Regions from separate parts of the Rahnella selenatireducens genome, predicted to be linked through region 2. Evidence: predicted binding sites of a transcription regulator. Region 2 holds the regulator's gene; the other holds the start of a gene.
The links. The regulator LexA, encoded in region 2, represses DNA repair genes until DNA is damaged. The targets are predictions, from matches to a motif close to TNCTGTATGTACATACAGNA.
Positions count from the first base shown of each region.

Region 1: the regulator LexA is predicted to act here: its motif matches at 1,854-1,873, upstream of ACLBVC_RS04715 (YebG family protein).

Region 1 is NZ_JBKEZJ010000002.1:294,647-298,057, forward strand. It holds gene ACLBVC_RS04700 (sulfite exporter TauE/SafE family protein) at 1-703, shown strand, start outside; gene ACLBVC_RS04705 (DUF1003 domain-containing protein) at 760-1,242, shown strand; gene ACLBVC_RS04710 (GNAT family N-acetyltransferase) at 1,250-1,726, opposite strand; gene ACLBVC_RS04715 (YebG family protein) at 1,887-2,261, shown strand; gene ACLBVC_RS04720 (GFA family protein) at 2,384-2,788, opposite strand; gene ACLBVC_RS04725 (nucleoside recognition domain-containing protein) at 2,968-3,411, shown strand, end outside.
Region 2 is NZ_JBKEZJ010000018.1:32,364-35,774, reverse strand. It holds gene ACLBVC_RS21710 (ROK family protein) at 1-305, shown strand, start outside; gene zur (zinc uptake transcriptional repressor Zur) at 405-914, shown strand; gene ACLBVC_RS21700 (CsbD family protein) at 1,109-1,318, opposite strand; gene lexA (transcriptional repressor LexA) at 1,708-2,316, opposite strand; gene ACLBVC_RS21690 (diacylglycerol kinase) at 2,436-2,804, opposite strand; gene plsB (glycerol-3-phosphate 1-O-acyltransferase PlsB) at 2,943-3,411, shown strand, end outside.

The DNA.
Region 1 (3,411 bases), on a different contig from region 2:
TGTGATGGGCATTCTGGCGGGCATGATCAGCGGCATTGTCGGCACCGGTTCTTCTATCATGCTGCTTCCCGCGCTGGCTTATACTTTTGGCCCGAAAACAGCGATCCCTGTTATGGCCGTCGCGGCCATTGTGGGGAATATTTCGCGCGTCATCCTCTGGCGCAAAGACATCAACCTGAAAGCATTCTTTTTGTACGCCGTGCCGGGCATTCCAGCGGCCATACTCGGCGCGAACACGCTGTGGGCGCTGCCAGCGACGCTTTCTAATCTTCTAATCGGTCTTTTTTTCCTGCTGCTGATCCCGTTGCGACATTGGGCCAGAATGAAAACGCTGTCGCTCAGTGACGGGCAACTGGCGCTGAGCGGCGCGCTGGTGGGGTTTTTGACCGGCGTGGTGTTTTCGACCGGTCCGCTGACAATCCCGGTTTTTGCCGGTTACGGGCTGGCGAAGGGCGCGTTGTTGTCCACAGAAGCGGCGGCGTCATTTGCCATTTATCTGGCAAAAGCGTCTACTTTTCGTGCCATCGGCGCGATGCCGGGATCGGTTTTACTGAGCGGGTTTCTGGTTGGCCTGACGCTGGTTGCGGGGATGATGATCGGCAAAAAGTTCGTGATCAAAATGCCGGATAAGACTTTTCACCGTTTCGTTGACGGCATGTTAATGCTGGCAGGGCTCTCACTGCTATGGGATGCGGCGAAATAGCGATAGAGTTAATCCCCGCCGTAAGCCTTTTTCACCGAAACATGAGAGTCAACACGATGCAGCCCGTCAAAAAATTCCGTTTTTATCGCCCGCTGAAAGGCCACAGTCACACGTTTGGCGAACAATGGTTTGCCCTCAAAGCTGAAGCCTTCGCCCGGTTCTTTGGCACGCCGACGTTTCTCATCGCGCAGACAGTGATTGTTGCGGTCTGGATCTACCTGAACATCTCCGGGCTGTCCAAATTCGACCCGTATCCGTTTATTCTTCTGAATCTGGCCTTCAGTTTGCAGGCAGCTTACGCCGCGCCGCTGATTCTGCTGGCGCAAACCCGCCAGGCCGAGCGCGATCAGGCGCACGCGCTGACGGATGCTCAGCACCGGGAAGATCTGGATGATGCGATGGCAAAACGTCAGACTGTGGCTGAAGAAAATTCCGCGCAGTTACTGGTTTTAGTCCAGCAGAACATAGAATTGACCTCGCTGACCAAAGAGCTGGCCGAACGTATTGAAACCCTGACAACACAGCTGGCCAGCCGTTAAAGAAAAGCTACGCCTCGTTCTTCAAATCATCCTTTTTTAAATAAATATCAGGCCGGGTTATCGCCCACGCATAATCCGGCCGGTTTACCGGTTCATAACCAAATTTTTCATACAACCAGGGCGCGGTGGTGGTGAATAACACCATGCGACGCAGGCGCGCGGAAACCGGATGCGACTGGCAGCATTCCACCAGCCAGCCGCCAAGGTTTTTACCCTGATATTCTTCCAGCACATAGACGTCGCACAGGTAAGCAAAGGTGGCGTAATCAGTGATAAAACGGGCGAAACCGATTTGTTTTTCGCCTTCAAACAGACCAAAATTGAGGCTGTTTTCCACGGAATCACGCACGGTTTGCTCGTCAATTCCGGCAGCCCACGTTGATCGGGTGAGATAACAATGTATCGCCGGAATATCCTGCGCGGCTTTATCCGTGGTGATATGAAATGCGCCTTTTGTCCACTGGCAAACGTCGGTTGCTGTCACTGTGTTCTCCGCGAGTTTCGGTTGTTTTAATGATCACCGTACGAATGTAGCGCAGGCCGGTCGAGATTTCATACAGTCGGGCTGTAAAAAGCTGACTGAATGATGTATCCTGCACTCATCATTAATATGCTGTATATAATTACAGTATAAGGAGCGAGTCATGGCTGTTGAAACAAAATTTGTTGTCGTCAGAAAAGGTGAAGAGAAAATGACATTTGCCAATAAAAAAGATGCGGACGCTTACGACAAGATGCTCGATATGGCAGATACCTTCACCGAGTGGCTTTCGCAGAGCGGACTTGAGATTGACGAAGTGCTGGCTGAAAATATTGCGCTGCATCTCGCCGAGCAAAAAGATGCCGTTCAGCATATTCTGCGTACCAGTAAAATGCCGGAAGCCGCAGTGGCCGTTGTTGAAGAAACGCCTGAAGAAACCGCAGAGCCTGTCACCGCAGAGCACGCTGAGCCGGAAGCAGAAACAGAAGAAAAAGCAGCGCCCGCTCCGAAGAAGCCTCGCGCCGTGAAAGCCGCCTGACTTTTTACCATAAAGAGCGCCGGAAACAGAAAGGGCACGCAACGGCAATAATCCCGCGTGCCCCTTTATCAATACCATTCCTCACACCTTCACTTCTTAGTACTGATTCCTTAGCCCCGTATTTATTTCGGCTCGTAACGAATATATCCCGCCACGCCGCCTTTACCGCCATCTTTCGGATGATTAATGCCGTCGCTGACGCTGACCACCGGGAAATCAAACGGCGACACGCCTTCGATGCAGGCGACATTAACGCCATAGAATTCAGGATTGGAACGGCGCTGGTGGAAGGTGTAAATCCCGCAAACTGAGCAGAAGTAATGCGCGGCTTCACCGGTGTTAAAGCGGTATTCGGTGAGCTTGTCCTTGCCCTTAATGACATCGACTTCCTGAGCCGGGACGACGACCGCGCCGCGCATACGGCAGAACGAACAATTGCAGCGAAGCACGTTGTTATAGCCATCGGTCAGTACGGCGCTGAAGACAACCGAACCGCAATGACATTGGGCAGACACTTTATCTGACATGGAAATCTCCTGAGATCGTCCGGCAAATGAGGGGGTTAGCCGATTCACCGTGTTGACTGTTTTCATCGAAGCTGACAGGCGTTCAGTTACGTTAGCCGCTTTTTTATCATTGCTCAACCGCATGACAACACGTCGGGTTGGCGCTATGTTACTGGCAATTTATTTTTGCGGAGCGGGTAATGGACATTATCGGGATCATTCTTTCGGCGGGGAAAGCTTCAGTTAACGTGGCGCTTTACACGCTGATCCCAATCATGGTGGTCATGCTGATCATCATGAAGTACCTGGAAGTTCGTGGGGTTCTCGACTGGATTGTCCGGCTGGTGACGCCGGTTTTACGCCCTTTTGGCGTCACGGGCATGGCTGTGTTTGCCCTGATCCAGCTGAATTTTGTGAGTTTCGCCGCACCGCTGGCATCACTGGCGCTGATGGAAAAGAGAGGGACGTCTGACCGCCATCTTGCCGCCACGCTGGCAATGCTTTTCGCCATGGGGCAAGGCAACGTGTTTTATCCGCTTATTCCTTATGGCCTGCACTGGGGCGCGGCGATTATCATTTCTATTGTCGGCGGGCTCGGCGCGGCCAGTGCGACGTACTATCTGTTTGGCCGCCGTCTTTCTGCA
Region 2 (3,411 bases):
ATCAGGGCGACGCGGCACTTTGCGCGCAGGTGATGGAAGGTGCGCGGGCGCTGGGGCTGAGCCTGTACAACTTCCTCAATATTTTGAACATTAACCGTATTTATCTGTATGGCCGCAGTTGCGGATTCGGCGACGACTGGCTCAACGCCGTGCGGGTGCAGAGCGGACTGAACCCGTTCGACAGAACCGACCACGTTAAAACGCTGGCGACACACATCGCGCCCGGCACGCTGAGTCGCGAGCAGCAAATTATGGGTATCGGCTATCTGTATGTGGAAAAGGCATTGGAAAGTATGGCGGGTTGAGCGGCGCATAATTCGTCGATCTGGCTGAAGCATGATAAAATTAAGAATGGCTGCATGATGTGGCCTATTTATCCCAATCTGCGCTCAGAGAATGTTGCTATGACCCTGAATAATCCAGAAAAATTACTTTCACAAGCTGAAGAACTTTGCCAGCAACGCAATGTTCGTCTTACACCGCAGCGGCTGGAAGTTTTGCGACTGATGGCGCAACAACCCGGTGCAATCAGCGCCTATGATTTGCTGGATCTGCTGCGCGTCAGCGAGCCACAGGCCAAACCGCCAACGGTTTACCGGGCGCTTGATTTCCTGCTGGAACAAGGGTTTATTCATCGGGTTGAATCGGCTAACAGCTATGTGCTTTGCCATCATTTCGAAGAGCCGAGCCACACTTCCGCGCTGTTTATCTGTGATCGCTGCGGGCTGGTCACGGAAAAAACCACTGACGGCATTGAAGAACGTCTGGCGAAACTGGCGCATGAATCCGGTTTTGAGTTGCGTCATTCGGTCGTTGAAGCGCATGGCTTATGTGCCGAATGCAAAGTTGTTGAAACCTGCGACAGTCACGATCATTGCGAACACGACCACAGCATTGTTGTGAAAAAACGTTGATAAACAGTTGTTTTTGAATGGGTTTTAAAAATCCTAAAGCGGAAGGGTTTTCACGCAGCTGAACGGATAATTTAAGGTGCTGAAGGAAGATATTGAAGGTTGGGTACATCCTTGTACCCGTATCCTGAAAGTGTTCCGGGTAGGAGCAGCAATGACTCAGGATACGTCACTGATACGCGAGGGGGAGTCGCGTGTTACCAGTGATATTTGTTTTTCGATTCCCAATCCTTGAGCTCTTTCTCGGCCTGATCCTTCTGATAGCCATAACGCTCCTGAATCTTACCTACCAGCTGATCACGTTTACCTTCAACGACTGTCAGGTCGTCATCAGTCAGCTTACCCCACTGTTCTTTCACTTTCCCTTTGAACTGCTTCCAGTTACCGTCGGCTTGGTCCTTATTCATAATAAATATCTCCTGTTACCTTGGGTTGTAGAGCTGCACGTTTGTTGGCAGCCCGTCCTTAACACTTCAAAGCTTAGTAGAGAATGCGGATTCGTCTTCCCAAAACAGGGATAAAAACCACTATTAGGATTAATCCAAAGCAGGAAATAACGTGGAATTGAAATCTGTCTGACTGAAAAAGGCCGCTAATTCAGGGCATAGAGGAAGCGAACACGGCATTTTCTTTGAACAGGCAATGAAACGGATAACAGTAAGAAAGAGGATTTTATCGGGAGAGTTTCTGAGTCATGCCTAAAACAACATCGCCCCAAAACGGGACGATGAGATACTGATTTTACAGGCGCGTCAGAGGCGGCCAACGCACCTGCAACGTAGTGCTTAAGCGCTGATTAGATCCAGTCGCCGTTGCGGATAACGCCAACAGCCAGACCTTCAATGCTAAAATTCTGTTCACGCAAATCAACCACAATAGGCTGGAATTCGCTGTTTTCAGGCAACAACTGAACCACGCTGCCCTGTTTCTTCAGGCGCTTGACCGTGACTTCATCATCAATACGTGCAACGACAACCTGACCATTACGGACATCCTGCGTTTTGTGTACTGCCAGCAGATCGCCATCCAGAATACCGATATCACGCATCGACATCCCGCTGACGCGCAGCAGGAAATCCGCACTCGGTTTAAACATGGCCGGATCGACCTGATAATGTCCTTCGATGTGCTGCTGAGCCAGCAGCGGTTCACCGGCAGCAACACGGCCAATCAGCGGTAAACCTTCTTCTTCTTCCATCAGCAGACGAATACCGCGCGAAGCACCGGAAACGATCTCAATAACGCCTTTACGCGCGAGCGCTTTCAGGTGTTCTTCCGCCGCGTTCGGGGAACGGAACCCGAGACGGGACGCAATCTCTGCTCGGGTCGGTGGCATACCGGTGGTGGAGATATGATCGCGAATAAGGTCGTAGACCTCTTGTTGTCTGGTCGTTAAAGCTTTCATTCCGCCCCCTGGTTGTTTATACAGTCTAGCTGTGAGTATATACAGCTAAACGGTCAATGAAAACCTAAGATTGAATAAAAACAGGGCATAACGACAATTCCTGGAATGCAGATTCCAAATCAGAACCATCGCGGCCAAAAGATGCTGACCCAGACAAAAATCGCCAATATGATGGTCAGCAGTACAGCGGCAGAACCGATATCTTTAGCGCGGCCTGACAGAACGTGAAACTCAGGCCCGATGCGGTCAATCGCAGATTCTATGGCACTGTTGAGCAATTCAGTCACACAGACCAGCACGACGGAGCCGATCAGCAAGATACGTTCTATGCTGCTCACATCCAGCCAGAAACTTAATAAAATTAGCGGGATAGTAGCGCTGGCTTCCTGCCGAAAAGCAGCCTCGTTTTGCCATGCGGCCTTGAGGCCTTTCCAGGAATAGCCTGCGGCTTTATAGATGCGGGTAAATCCAGTGACTTGGTTCGCCATTCTGTTACTGATCCTTGAAATATTATCCTGCGGGTTTTGCGCATTTTAGCGGTTTAATGGTATCTCATCACCACAGATCTCGTCTGAGCTTTCTGGTATCCTTGCGGCGAAATGGCTAACAAGAGGCTTCACGTTTTTATGTCAGGTTGGCGTAGACTTTATTACACATTATTGAATTTACCACTCTCATTGCTGGTAAAGAGCAAGGTCATACCTTCAGATCCGGTTACCGAGTTGCATTTAGACCCGACCCGGCCAATTCTGTACGTATTGCCTTATAACTCCAAAGCGGATTTGCTGACATTGCGTGCGCAGTGTCTGGCTCAAAATCTGCCTGATCCCCTTATTCCGCTGGAAATCGACGGAACGCTGCTGCCGAGCCATGTGTTTATTGCCGAAGGCCCGCGCGTTTTCTCCTATTACACGCCCAAGCAGGAATCGGTAAAGCTGTTCCACGATTACCTGGATTTGCACCGTAATAACCCGGATTTAGACATTCAGATGCTGCCCGTATCGGTCATGTTTGGCCGTGCGCCAGGCCGCGAAGGCCACGATACGCCGCATCTGCGCGTGCTGAATGGGATCCAGAAATTCTTCGCCGTGCTGT